Regions from separate parts of the Sporomusa intestinalis genome, predicted to be linked through region 1. Evidence: riboswitches for the same ligand, from Rfam matches in the RefSeq annotation. Region 1 holds a riboswitch; each other region holds the start of a gene.
The links. Region 1 has a riboswitch for S-adenosylmethionine ahead of ACZ481_RS05935 (trans-sulfuration enzyme family protein). Riboswitches for the same ligand answer to the same signal wherever they lie in the genome.
Positions count from the first base shown of each region.

Region 2: linked by a shared signal. The riboswitch ahead of ACZ481_RS08015 (hypothetical protein) and the one ahead of ACZ481_RS05935 (trans-sulfuration enzyme family protein) in region 1 are both predicted to bind S-adenosylmethionine.
Region 3: linked by a shared signal. The riboswitch ahead of ACZ481_RS00795 (methionine ABC transporter ATP-binding protein) and the one ahead of ACZ481_RS05935 (trans-sulfuration enzyme family protein) in region 1 are both predicted to bind S-adenosylmethionine.

Region 1 covers NZ_AP042390.1:1,309,195-1,313,352, reverse strand. Annotated here, with positions in the region: gene ACZ481_RS05950 (nitroreductase) at 1-197, opposite strand, end outside; gene ACZ481_RS05945 (YezD family protein) at 379-744, opposite strand; gene hydE ([FeFe] hydrogenase H-cluster radical SAM maturase HydE) at 769-1,815, opposite strand; SAM riboswitch class I at 1,980-2,077, shown strand; gene ACZ481_RS05935 (trans-sulfuration enzyme family protein) at 2,153-3,292, shown strand; gene ACZ481_RS05930 (S-layer homology domain-containing protein) at 3,381-4,158, opposite strand, start outside.
Region 2 covers NZ_AP042390.1:1,777,881-1,782,038, forward strand. Annotated here, with positions in the region: gene ACZ481_RS08005 (histidine phosphatase family protein) at 1-214, shown strand, start outside; gene ACZ481_RS08010 (mannosyltransferase family protein) at 269-1,447, shown strand; SAM riboswitch class I at 1,501-1,602, shown strand; gene ACZ481_RS08015 (hypothetical protein) at 1,648-2,196, shown strand; gene ACZ481_RS08020 (DJ-1/PfpI family protein) at 2,523-3,092, shown strand; gene ACZ481_RS08025 (class I adenylate-forming enzyme family protein) at 3,489-4,158, shown strand, end outside.
Region 3 covers NZ_AP042390.1:154,073-158,230, forward strand. Annotated here, with positions in the region: rRNA gene ACZ481_RS00780 (23S ribosomal RNA) at 1-463, shown strand, start outside; rRNA gene rrf (5S ribosomal RNA) at 645-761, shown strand; gene ACZ481_RS00790 (SagB/ThcOx family dehydrogenase) at 901-1,638, shown strand; SAM riboswitch class I at 1,757-1,862, shown strand; gene ACZ481_RS00795 (methionine ABC transporter ATP-binding protein) at 1,941-2,996, shown strand; gene ACZ481_RS00800 (methionine ABC transporter permease) at 2,965-3,618, shown strand; gene ACZ481_RS00805 (pyridoxal phosphate-dependent aminotransferase) at 3,654-4,158, shown strand, end outside.

The DNA.
Region 1 (4,158 bases):
CGGATGCAGCCGTTGCACTCCCGGTTGCCGACCGCAGGCCCCCGGGCATCAATTCCATGCCACCAGGCCATAAGGCGCATCCCCAGCAGCAGCGGTTCCCGTACCAGCCGGAACCACCAGTACCGCTGATAGCACCACCGGGCAAGAAGGTTGGCGCAATTTCTGCAAACAATACGGGCCGAGCCGGGTGCCGTCATCCATACCCCTCCCTCAGCGATTGTAGAAAGGCTGTAGGAAAATAAAAGACCAGGGTTCCGCTTAGCGGACCTTGGCCTTCAGTATATTTCTGATCAGCACATAATCGCTTGTAATGGCCTCAGACTGCTGAGTACCATATTTGTAAGTTATGATAGCATATTACTTTATAGGTGTCAACGCTTAAATTCCTTCGCCGTGGAGTCCGGTAAATTTGCCTACCCGGTATTTTTCTGTCCGCTCCACCTGAATAATTTGCCCTGCCTGAATTTGGATGGCAACCTTCCCATACTCCATGCCACTGACAGATTGTAAAATCCGCGTCCGCAAAGCAGCGCCGTCTGCTGCCTTCACTGTAGTTTTGCCGCTGGCTTTCGGCTGCTGCTCACAGATCCGGATTTTCTCCAGCTTTTCAATCTGAATTACCTTTGAATCCTGGACTACTAAAGTAAGCGAACCAAAACTAATATCCCGCACCGCATGCTCAATAAGCTCAAGGCCGGCATCGGAAAAATGCCTGCCTGTACTCATAAGGTCCTGTTTAGTCATTGATATTTCCTCCATTTGGCTCTACTAGGCATGTTTTTGCCTGAATCCATACGTCTCAGACACTTGCCGGCCAATACCCTGTATTTTACCGGTAATACAGCCCCGGCAATGGGCCGGTGTATCATTGATACAGATTTTTCCCGGATATAGCAGGTACATTTGCCGGTATTCCCCTTCGGTAACATTGGGCATAACCACATTGGCGCCACGCTGCAGGGCCAGTACGCGCCCCTGGGGATGAAGTGACTCCATTGCCGTCGTCGCCGGAATGTTAATATCAGGCAACAGCAGGCGGGTCATGGCCATGACTTTGGTGCTCAGTTCGAAGGTGCCACCGGCCGCAGCGGCCAGCGGGGTATCCGGGTTAGGAATAAACGGCCCTACCCCGATCATATCGGCGTCCAGCTTTTTAAAGAAAAGAATATCGTCAGCCAGCGACTCTAATGTCTGGCCCGGAAGCCCAACCAAACAGCCGGTGCCCAGTTCAAAGCCCAGTTCCTTTATATCCTGCAGACATCGCACCCGGTTATCCCAGCTCATCCCCGGGTCCAGTTGCTCGTACAGTGCTTTGTCTGTTGTCTCAATCCGGAGCAGATAGCGGTCGGCCCCGGCTTCCCGGTAGGCTTGGTACACGGCCCGGGGCTTTTCACCCACGCTGACTGTGATTGCCAAACCAAGCTGCTTAATTTTCTTAATGATGGTAACCATCGTAGCAACATCAAAACATTCGTCTTCCCCTGACTGCAATACCACGGTGCGGTAGCCGTATGATTTTGCCTTGCCGGCAAAATCAATAATTGTGTCGATATCCAGCCGGTAACGGTCTACCTTGTTATTGTCACGCCTCAGACCGCAATACAGACAGTTTTGTTTGCAAATATTGGAAAATTCGATAAGACCGCGCAGGTGAACCTCGTCCCCCACATACTTCCGACGCACCCGGTCGGCAGCAGCAAAAAATTCTGCTGTATATTGATTATCTGTCAACAGCGCAACCATTTCGCACTTTGTAAGTTCATGGGTTATTTCGGCCTTTGTAATTAATGCCCGGATATCGCCTACGTCCGTCATACGCTCAGTGCCTCCCCCTGTATTCCCAAAACAGCTGTACCCTTTTGCAATTATGATATCTGGTTTTTGAACTGCCGTCAATAAAAAGAACATCGTCCAGTTAACAAATGTCTATTGACAAATGGTAATAACTATGACAAAATAATAACCAATAATTGAATAGCAACTTATCAAGAGTGGTCGAGGGACTGGCCCTATGACACCCGGCAACCGGCATTTATGCAAGGTGCTAAATCCAGCGGAGCAATCCGGAAGATGAGTTATCAGCGTATATAGGCGGCTCTTCTTGCGGAAGAGCTGTTTTTTCTTACCATTATTAAAACAGGAGATGATCGCTATGAAATTTGCTACCAAAGTTGTTCAAGCCGGACTGGTCAGTGACAAAACTACCGGTGCTATCAGTACACCCATCTATCAGACAGCCACCTTCCGTCATCCCGAGCTTGGCCGCAGTACCGGCTTCGACTATTCGCGCACGCAGAATCCAACCCGCAAAGCCGTGGAAGAGGCAGTGGCAGCCCTGGAGGAAGGCCATGCCGGCTTCGCCTTTGGCTCAGGCATGGCAGCCATTACATCGCTACTCATGCTGTACCGGCCCGGTGATCATATTGTCCTAACCGAAGACTGTTATGGCGGCACCTACCGCATTGTCGACAAATTATTTAATGAATTTGGCCTCACTGCCACTTTCGTGGACACCAGCGATCTGATCCAGGTACAACAGGCGCTGCAGCCGGCCACCAAAGCCATCTTGCTGGAAACACCGACAAACCCGTTGATGAAAATCGCCGATATAAAAGCCATCGTTGGTCTTGCCCGCAGCAGCGGGAAGCCTATCCATGTCATTGTCGACAACACCTTTTTATCCCCCTATCTGCAACGGCCGCTAACCCTTGGCGCCGACATCGTTGTCCATAGCGGCTCCAAGTATCTGTCAGGCCACAATGATGTTGTCTGCGGCCTGGTAGTAGCCAAAGACCCTGCCCTCTGTGAAAAAATCGGCTTCATCCAAAATGCGGCCGGCGCTATCCTCGGACCGCAGGACAGCTGGCTGCTGCTGCGCGGCTTAAAAACCCTGGCCATCCGGCTGCGCCAGCATGAGGAAAACGCCCTTATTGTCGCCAAATGGCTGGTCACGCACCCCAGTGTTACCAAAGTGTATTATCCGGGGCTGCCGGATCATCCCGGCAAGGAAATACAGGATGGGCAAGCAGCAGGGTATGGCGGCATGCTTTCTTTTGTCGTGGACCATCCCCGCCTGCCGGCGCAGGTGCTGCGTAAAATAAAAGTTCTCCAGTTTGCCGAGAGCTTAGGCGGTGTCGAATCCCTGATTACCTTCCCCGCCGTCCAAACCCATGCCGATATCCCGGCAGACATCCGGCAGCGGTTAGGCATCAGCGACTGTCTGCTGCGCTTGTCGGTGGGCATTGAGGATGTTGAGGACATCATTGCCGATTTGGCCCAGGCCCTGGATTAACAGCGAATTTGAAAAATAGAGTCAGAGACCAGTCTCTGACTCTATTTTTCTTTTATGATGTTTGCCCGCTGCCGGCCGGTGTTATAACTCAAAAATTGGCTACAACCGCCGCCCGGTAATATTGATAACCGCGGTCGTCACCAGCAGCAGCCTCTTTGTCAGTCAGCTTTTGATAAGCCACATAGGCTCTTAGGCTTTTACTGAACCCGTAATTATAAGCAACGTTTAAGCCTTTTAAATTTCTCACATCGGAAAATGCTTCAGTAACACCTGCTCCAGCCTTGCTTTGCAGGCTATAGGAGGTTAGTCTGCTGATCGAGTTTTTATCAACATGGTAGTATTTTACAACTATATTGTTCTGGCCTCTGGCCACAATCTCCTGATTACCGATTGTGGCTACAGCTGCCCAGGCCGTCTTATCTGCATCGGCTTGCTGGTTATAAACATACTCGCCTCCCAGCGAAAAACCGTCATCAAATCGATATTTAGCATTGCCGTACAGGTATTCTGCCAGGGTTGTATGTACAGTCCCCCGGTCTTTGAGGGTGGCGTACCCGGCGCCATAATTGAGTTTGCCCTGCTGGGCGGCCGCCTCCAGCGAGGCAACGTCAATCGTTGTGCCGGCCGACCCGTTCTTTTGCTGGCGGCCCCAGTTGCCGACAAGATTAACTGCGCCGGCTGCCGTTGCGAATTTTATACCGTCAAAGCTGATAGCGCCGTTGTCCACGATGAAACCGGTTGTCCCCAGCTTCAGCTCCTGGGCGCCAACTGTAGTTTTCACGGCGCCAATAGTACTAGTCAGAAAAATCCGGTCAAGCGTAATGTTATTTTTGTTATCATCGGCGGCTGCGTTGGACCCAAAGCTG
Region 2 (4,158 bases), 470 kb from region 1:
CGCTTTTGCCGATATCTTGGCCGCCAGTGAAGGGAATATTCTGATAGTGGGGCATGCCGGCATTAACCGCCTGCTGTTTTGCTTTGTTCTGGGGATCCCGATTGCCAACAGTTTTCTGATCGGCCAGGATTATGGCTGTTTAAACAGGCTGGTGCAAAGCGGCGGGGGCTATTGTGTACAGGCATTGAATATGTCTGTGTATAGTCAGCCTTAAAATCGTACAAATTACCTGGAGACACTCTGCAGTTTCACTGGAGGTACCGGTCGTTTGCCACACGGAAATATACGGGCTCATTCTTTTTCCAGGGCGGTTAGCCCTGCCGGCGGCAGCGATGCTGCCGCCTTACGAATAGTTATCCTAACCTATGGTCTTCACACCCTGTTAGTATTAACCGCGCTGCTGTTCACCGACCTGGTACCCGGCCGGGAAGCAGCCGGTTTTCTTAACCCCGGTGCCGGGCAAACACTGCCGTTCATCGGAAACTTTATTAAGTGGGATGCTCATTGGTATACCTATATTGCCGAGCATGGGTACAATATTCAAAATATTGTTTTCTTTCCGTTCACCAGCCTGCTGATCAAAGCCGTGGCCGGCATCGGTCTCGGTTATGTGACGGCCGGCTTTGTTGTGTGCAACCTGTTTACATTGATCAGTTACTTTGTGATGGCTAAATTATTTTTACTCGATTTTACGGCCAGGGAAACCCAGCGGGCACTGCTGGCCTATGCCACCTTGCCAACTTCTTTTTTCTTAAACAGTGTTTATACCGAACCGGTATTTATTGTTTGCTCCCTGGCCTGTTTGTACTGCCTGCGGACCAACAGGTGGTGGCGGGCCGGTTTATTTGCCGCGCTGGCGGCCCTGACCCGTAATCTGGGGGTATTGCTGGCTGGTGTTTTAGTATATGAATTCGTCAAGCATTATTATATTAAACGCAAATGGGAACCGTCGATGCTGTCGGCCTGTTTGCCGGTGGTGGCATTCGGGGCTTTTTGCGCCTATAATAACAGGCTGTTCGGCAATCCGCTGGCTTTTATCCATTCCCAGCAAGCCTGGGGGCGGCAGTTTGGCTTTCCCTGGGATAGTTTTTGGAATAATTTTGCCTTGATCCAGGCCGGCGTTCCCCTGGTCGAGGCCGGCATTTATCTTGATGCGGTATTGACCGCGCTGACTTGTATGGCCCTGGTATTTGCGACAGCCGTGCCTGGATACAGGCTGCCCGCAAAGTACGTACTTACAGGATGGCTGTGGTTTTTACCGCCTTTGTTCTCCACCTCGCCGATTTATCCGCTGTACAGCATGGCCCGTTTTGTGCTTGTCATATTTCCCCTTTATTTATTTTTGGCCAGGCTGCCAACCAGGTGGTTTTTTGGCTTGCTCTGGCTGCAGTCCGCCGGCCTGGTCCTCTGTACGGCGCTGTTTATTAACTGGTGCTGGCTGGGCTGATGTATTGACAGTTGCTATTTTCTCATGGTAAAATTGTCTGGAATTCAATAGGGCTCTTATCTAGAGTGGTCGAGGGACTGGCCCGATGACGCCCGGCAACCGGCAGTTTCTGCAGTGGTGCTAATTCCAACAGGAGTTATCCTGGCAGATAGGAGGAAAGTGTGTAAACAGTTGCCCCTTTCCTCGGAAAGGGGTTTTTTATGATTAACACACTTAAACAGCTTGGTCTCTGCCACCGCTACGGCTTAGAAACTGATACTGATATTGCCGGGGAAGACCGGGACATTAGCTTTACCTATGACAAGTCTGTGGTTTTTATACGGATTAGCAGTTTAAACCAGGCCGGTGCCACCGCTGTTTTTTCCGCTTTGGAAGCGGCCGGCATCGCTGTCGATATGGTCTCAGTACAGCCCTGTCAGCTTAGTTTTGCTGTAAAGACCGGACTGGCGCCTGTAGCAGCAGCAGCGCTTGCTGGCATCACCGTGCCGCCTGATTTGGTTACTGACTGCGTAAAACTGTCGGTGCGGGGCCGGTGCGGGCAGCCCTTGCTGAACACCATTATCACGGTGACGGACATACTGGCCCGGGCTAATGTCCCTCTGTTGCGGCTGGCTGAGTCGTATGGCTTAATTGAAGGTTTAATTGCCCCCAGGCACCTAAGTGCCGCCTGCAAGGCCTTAGCCAGACAGTTTACCTGCTACGGGCAGGGGAAAAGACAAAGCTGTGCCGTTTGCCGGCAACAGGCCTGACTGGCTTACCTGACACAACATAGGTGTTGCGCTACTATTACAAATATCACTTATATAAATGCCTTATTGGCTGATCAAAGGCTAAAGAACTTCCCTGGCAGGAGCTTCTTTAGCCTTTTTTATTTAGATAAACAATGATGGGCAATTATATTGATCTAAGCGGCAGCCTTGCCGGCACATTGCTTTTTTAGCGGTGCAGCCAAATATGACAGTGCTGGCAATTATATTCCCGGCTGGCCAGGCGGGGTGGCAGGGTAAATAGCCAGCAGGGAAAAACAGGGTTTTATAGAATATATAACCATATTGCGAAATAAGGAGGTTATACAATGGCTAAAAAAATTCTGTTACTTACCGGGGATTGTGCTGAGGATTATGAGGTAAAAGTACCGCAGCAGGCGCTGCAGATGCTGGGTTACCACGTTGATGTCGCCGTACCCAACAAAAAGGCCGGCGATATGGTGCAGCTTGTTGTTCATGATTTTACCGGCTTAGACACCTATATTGAACTAACCGGCCATCGCATCGCTGTGGACATCGCCGCTAAAGATGCCAGGGCAGACGACTATGCCGGCCTGGTCGTTCCCGGCGGACGTGCGCCCGAATACATCCGGCTGTATGACGAAGCTGTCAAACTGGTACAGGACTTTTTTGCTGCCGGCAAGCCGGTAGCCGCTATTTGCCATGGTACGCAGCTTTTGGCTCCGGCCAATGTGCTGGCAGGCCAGACTGTAACCTCTTATCCGGCCTGCGCCGCTGAGTGCCGGCTGGCTGGCGCCGAATGGAAAAATGAGCCGGTTGTTGTCAGCGGCAAGCTGGTAACTGCTCAGGCCTGGCCGGACCATCCAGCCTGGTTAAGAGCCTTTGTTGAACTGCTCGGGGCAAAAATCAGTATTTAGCATGTAGGATAAGTAGGCCTGACTATACCCGGTCAGGCCTATTTTTATTGGTTTGACAGATAAACAGTTGTTAAATTTGTCCCTGTAAAAGGAAATTTAGGCCTGTTGCTGCCTGTGGCAGTCTGGTATAATGGATTTTGTTAAGGCCGCAACGTGAACTTGCCTGTTTGCCGTGGCTGAAAGGTTTTATGCAAGCGGTAAAGCGCTGGAAGATAAGACTGGCCGGTGTCCTGCCTGGTGGCCTCGACATAAGCCAGTCTTATCTTTGGTGACAATTTTAATTAACCGCAGGTTAAGGTATACTAGTAGCGGGCGGCGGCTGTGGAAAATGAGACGGCAAAGTCCTTTTGCTGCTGCTGCATTTTTGTTTATTTATTCGTTGGAGGGGTGCATGCCTTGTTTGTTCATAATCTTATTTTTCAGGGTGTAAAAGACAATACCGCATTTACCGGCAGCGACAGTGTGTCCTATGGCCGGTTGCAGGAGCAGGTAGAGCTATACCGGAATGTTTTTTATGCCAGAGGTATCCGGCCCGGAGAGAATGTTGGCTTGTTCGCCCGCAATTCACCGGAATTTGTCTATTGTTATATGGCTATTGTCAGTCTGGGCGCCGTTGTTGTTCCGCTTAATTTTCAGCTGGCTGCCCGGGAAATTGCTTTTATTGTTAAAGATGCCCGGATGAAAACACTGGTTACAATGGAACAGCTGGATATTGACAATGAACTTAGCCGGCAAAATTACGGGCAGACGGTTACCCAGCTTGTCATACCGGCCTTGAAACGGCAGCTGGCCTGTGAACACTGGCCGGCGGCTCCGGTTGCAGACCGCGGCCTGAATGCAGACAGCCCCTGTGCCATTATCTATACCTCCGGCACGACAGGACGCCCCAAAGGGGCTGTTTTGAGCCATAATAATCTGATTGCCAATGCCAGGGCGCTCCGGGAGCGGCTGCCGGTTACCGCCGCCGATAATGTGCTGTGTGTGTTGCCCATGTATCACTGTTTTGCCTGGACCTGCGCCGTTCTCAACCCTTTGCTCTGCGGTGCTGCCATTACTATACTGGAGG
Region 3 (4,158 bases), 1.2 Mb from region 1:
AGCTACCCTGGGGATAACAGGCTAATCTCTCCCAAGAGTCCATATCGACGGGGAGGTTTGGCACCTCGATGTCGGCTCATCACATCCTGGGGCTGAAGTAGGTCCCAAGGGTTGGGCTGTTCGCCCATTAAAGTGGTACGTGAGCTGGGTTCAGAACGTCGTGAGACAGTTCGGTCCCTATCCATCGCGGGCGTAAGAGACTTGAAGGGAACTGCTCCTAGTACGAGAGGACCGGAGTGGACGGACCCATGGTGTACCAGTTATCCCGCCAGGGGTAGAGCTGGGTAGCTACGTCCGGAAAGGATAAACGCTGAAAGCATCTAAGCGTGAAACCAGCCTTAAGATGAGGTCTGTCATTCGCAAGAAGTAAGGCCCCTTGGAGAAGACAAGGTTGATAGGCCAGGAGTGGAAGTGGAGTGATCCATGGAGCGGACTGGTACTAATAGGCCGAGGACTTGACTTTAAACCCTCGTTTGCATGAAGTGCAAACATCGATGATTATTGCGCAATGCTTATCTTCTGTGAAGTTTTCAGGGAATAAAGAGAGGAGAATTAGGAGGTTCCGCGCTCCGCTTGGAACTAAGCGATTCACGCAGGTTTCCGCGTCGCTATCGCTCCTAAAAACCTGGTTCTCTGCTTAAAAATCCAGTGACGATAGCTGTGGGGTTCCACCTGTTCCCATACCGAACACAGCAGTTAAGCCCACAAACGCCGAAGGTACTTGGCTGGAAACGGCCCGGGAGATTAGGAAGTTGCTGGTTGCAAAGCACCTACTGAATGTAGGTGTTTTTTATTTACCGTAAGTTTTGACTGTTTGCAAAAACTTTTTTTATTTGCCATATTATATTATAATAATTATTAGGTACAAACCGGCAATCTACACGAGGGAGGGTTAATCAAATGGCAAGCAAAATAGGCAAAGAGTTTATGGAGAAAACCAAGTACAAATTTGCCACACATTCTGATCAGGCCCGGGGCTTGCCACACCCGCCGGTGGAAATGGATATAGGTAATACCGGCTTTGTGATCGATCTGCCAGATCACAGTTCGGGGACGGCTGATATTTCCCTAACCCAGGCGATTCAGCATCGGACCAGTGTCCGTAACTATGCAGCCAAGGCATTGTCTTTATCTGAGCTTTCTTATTTGCTGTGGTGCACACAAGGGGTTAAGTCGATTGAACCGCATTTGGTCACCTTCAGAACCGTACCTTCAGCCGGGGCAAGACACGCCTTTGAGACGTATCTGCTAGTGAATCAGGTTGCTGGTTTGGAACCGGGATTATACAGGTTCTTAGCGGTTGATCACCAATTGGCCAAGCTAGAGGCCACAGGCAATATCGCCGAAATAATTACAGAAGCATGTCTGGGGCAAAAGTTTGTTAAGACAAGTGCAGTTACATTTATTTGGACGGCAGCTGCTTATCGTATGACCTACCGCTATGGCCAGCGCGGCTACCGGTATTTACACCTGGATGCCGGTCATGTCTGCCAGAACCTCTACCTGGCGGCAACCGCAGTGGATTGCGGCGTGTGCGCCATTGCCGCTTTTGATGATGATAAGCTTAATGCGGCACTGGTCATTGATGGCGATAACCAGTTTGCTGTCTATGTAGCAACTGTTGGGAAAAGAATATAACCCATGTAGTACCAGGCGATAGGGAAGAGGGAACCCACTCTTACTGACCAATAAAAATTCTTGACAGTTACATATACCTGTGTTACTATTACTCAAGAATAAAAAAAGAATACAGTATTTTTCATCAAGAGTTGGCTGAGGGACTGGCCCAATGAAGCCGCGGCAACCATCGCAAAGCGAACGGTGCCAATTCCTGCAACCTGTAAGGGTTTGGCAGATGAAGAATGCATAGTTTTTGAATTATGCCTCTTCGACTGCGAAGAGGTTTTTTATTTGTACAGCATAAAAGGGAGGCAGTTACTATGATTTCATTAACAGGATTGCAGAAGATATATAACGGCGATTCCGGCGCGGTAATCGCCCTTGATAATGTATCTTTGGCTATAAAGCAGGGCGAGATTTATGGCATTATCGGCAAAAGTGGCGCCGGTAAAAGCACGCTTATCCGCTGCATAAACCTATTGGAACGTCCTACCGCCGGCCAGGTATTTGTTGCCGGCCAGGAAATGACAGCGTTGTCGGAAGCGCAATTGCGCGATGCCCGTAAAAGCATCGGCATGATTTTTCAGCATTTTAATCTGTTGTCTTCGCGCACCGTGCTCGACAACGTAGCTTTTCCCTTGGAAATTGCCGGTATCGGTAAAGCGGAGCGGATAAAAAAAGTACTGCCGCTGTTAGAGCTTGTTGGCTTGTCTGACAAAAAAGATGTTTACCCGGCCCAGCTCAGCGGCGGGCAAAAACAACGGGTAGGCATTGCCCGGGCCCTGGCGAGTGAGCCCAAAGTGCTATTATGCGATGAGGCAACTTCAGCCCTTGACCCGCAGACGACAGAGTCAATTCTGGCTTTATTGAAAGATATTAATAGAAAGCTCGGCTTGACGATTGTTTTGATTACCCATGAAATGCATGTCATTAAGGCAATCTGTGATCAAGTGGCCGTAATTGAAGCCGGCCGGCTTGTGGAAACCGGGAAGGTGTTTGATGTATTTACCAGGCCGCAGTCAGACACCGCCCGTGAGTTTATTAAAGCCGTAGTAAATAATAAATTGCCGGAAGCCTTGGCCGAGATGGTATCAGACCAGCCGGTTGCCGGCAGCAACCTGGTTGTGCGCTTATCTTTTTTTGGGACGGCCACGAATGAACCTGTTATTGCCGGCCTAATCAGGCGTTTTGCCGTTGATGTCAATATAATCTCCGGCAATATCGACCATTTACAGGCAATACCTTATGGCACGCTGGTTATAGAGCTGTCAGGCAAACAGGAGGATATTCAAGCTGCGCTGCATTATCTGCAGGCCAGAGATTTAGGAACAGAGGTGATTGGATATGTCACAAGACATGCTTATGCTGCTGGCTGAGGCTTTTGGCGAAACAGTGTATATGGTAGCGGTTTCAGCCCTGGTCTCCGCCTTGCTGGGAATCCCGCTCGGGGTAATCCTGGTTATTACCGGCAAGGGCCATATAAAAGAGAACCTGGTTTTTAACCAGGCCTTAGGGGCAATAGTTAATGCTGCCAGGTCAACTCCGTTTATTATTTTGATGGTCGCTATTATACCTTTTACCAGGATTATTGTTGGTACATCCATCGGCACCAATGCGGCGATCGTACCTCTCACCATTGCGGCCATTCCCTTTGTCGGCCGGGTTGTAGAGTCAGCCCTCAAAGAAGTGGATGCCGGACTTGTCGAAGCAGCGCAGTCAATGGGGGCATCGCCCCGGCAAATCATCTTGAAGGTGCTTATCCCGGAAGCCCTGCCATCTATATTACTAGGGCTGACATTAATGGTAATCAGTTTGATTGGTTATTCGGCCATGGCTGGTGCAATTGGCGGCGGCGGTTTGGGAGACCTGGCGATCCGCTATGGTTATCAACGCTTTAGAGCGGATGTCATGCTGGCAACGGTTGTTATCCTGATCGCGCTGGTACAGATTGTCCAGTCCAGTGGCGACTACTTCGCCCATAAACTTAACAAACGCTAAACTATGGAAACAGAATACAGGGGGTATACGTAAGCATGGAAGCTATTATTGGCAATATTCGTGGCGGCGGTTACGCTTCAGCCAAGGCCCGGCAATTTACTGAATCAGTCATTAGAGAGATGAGCCGGATTGCGGCTGCCCATAATGCGATCAATCTTGCCCAGGGGTTCCCTGATTTTCCGGCGCCGGCAGCGATTAAACAGGCTGCTGTCAGGGCAGTTAATGACGATCATAATCAATACGCCATAACCTGGGGCACAAAAGGCCTGCGTGATGCTATTGCCGCCAAGGTGGAACGGGACTATGGCGTTGTTATCGACCCTGAACGCCAGCTTACCGTGTGTTGCGGAGCCACAGAGGGAATGATTGCCACCCTCCTGGCAATTGTTAACCCCGGCGATGAAGTCATTATATTTGAACCGTTTTATGAAAATTATGGCGCTGATGTAATCCTGTGCGGCGCGGTACCCCGGTATGTCAGCTTAACCCCGCCGGCATTTAATTTTAACCGGGAGGAGCTTATTGCCGCTTTTTCCGATA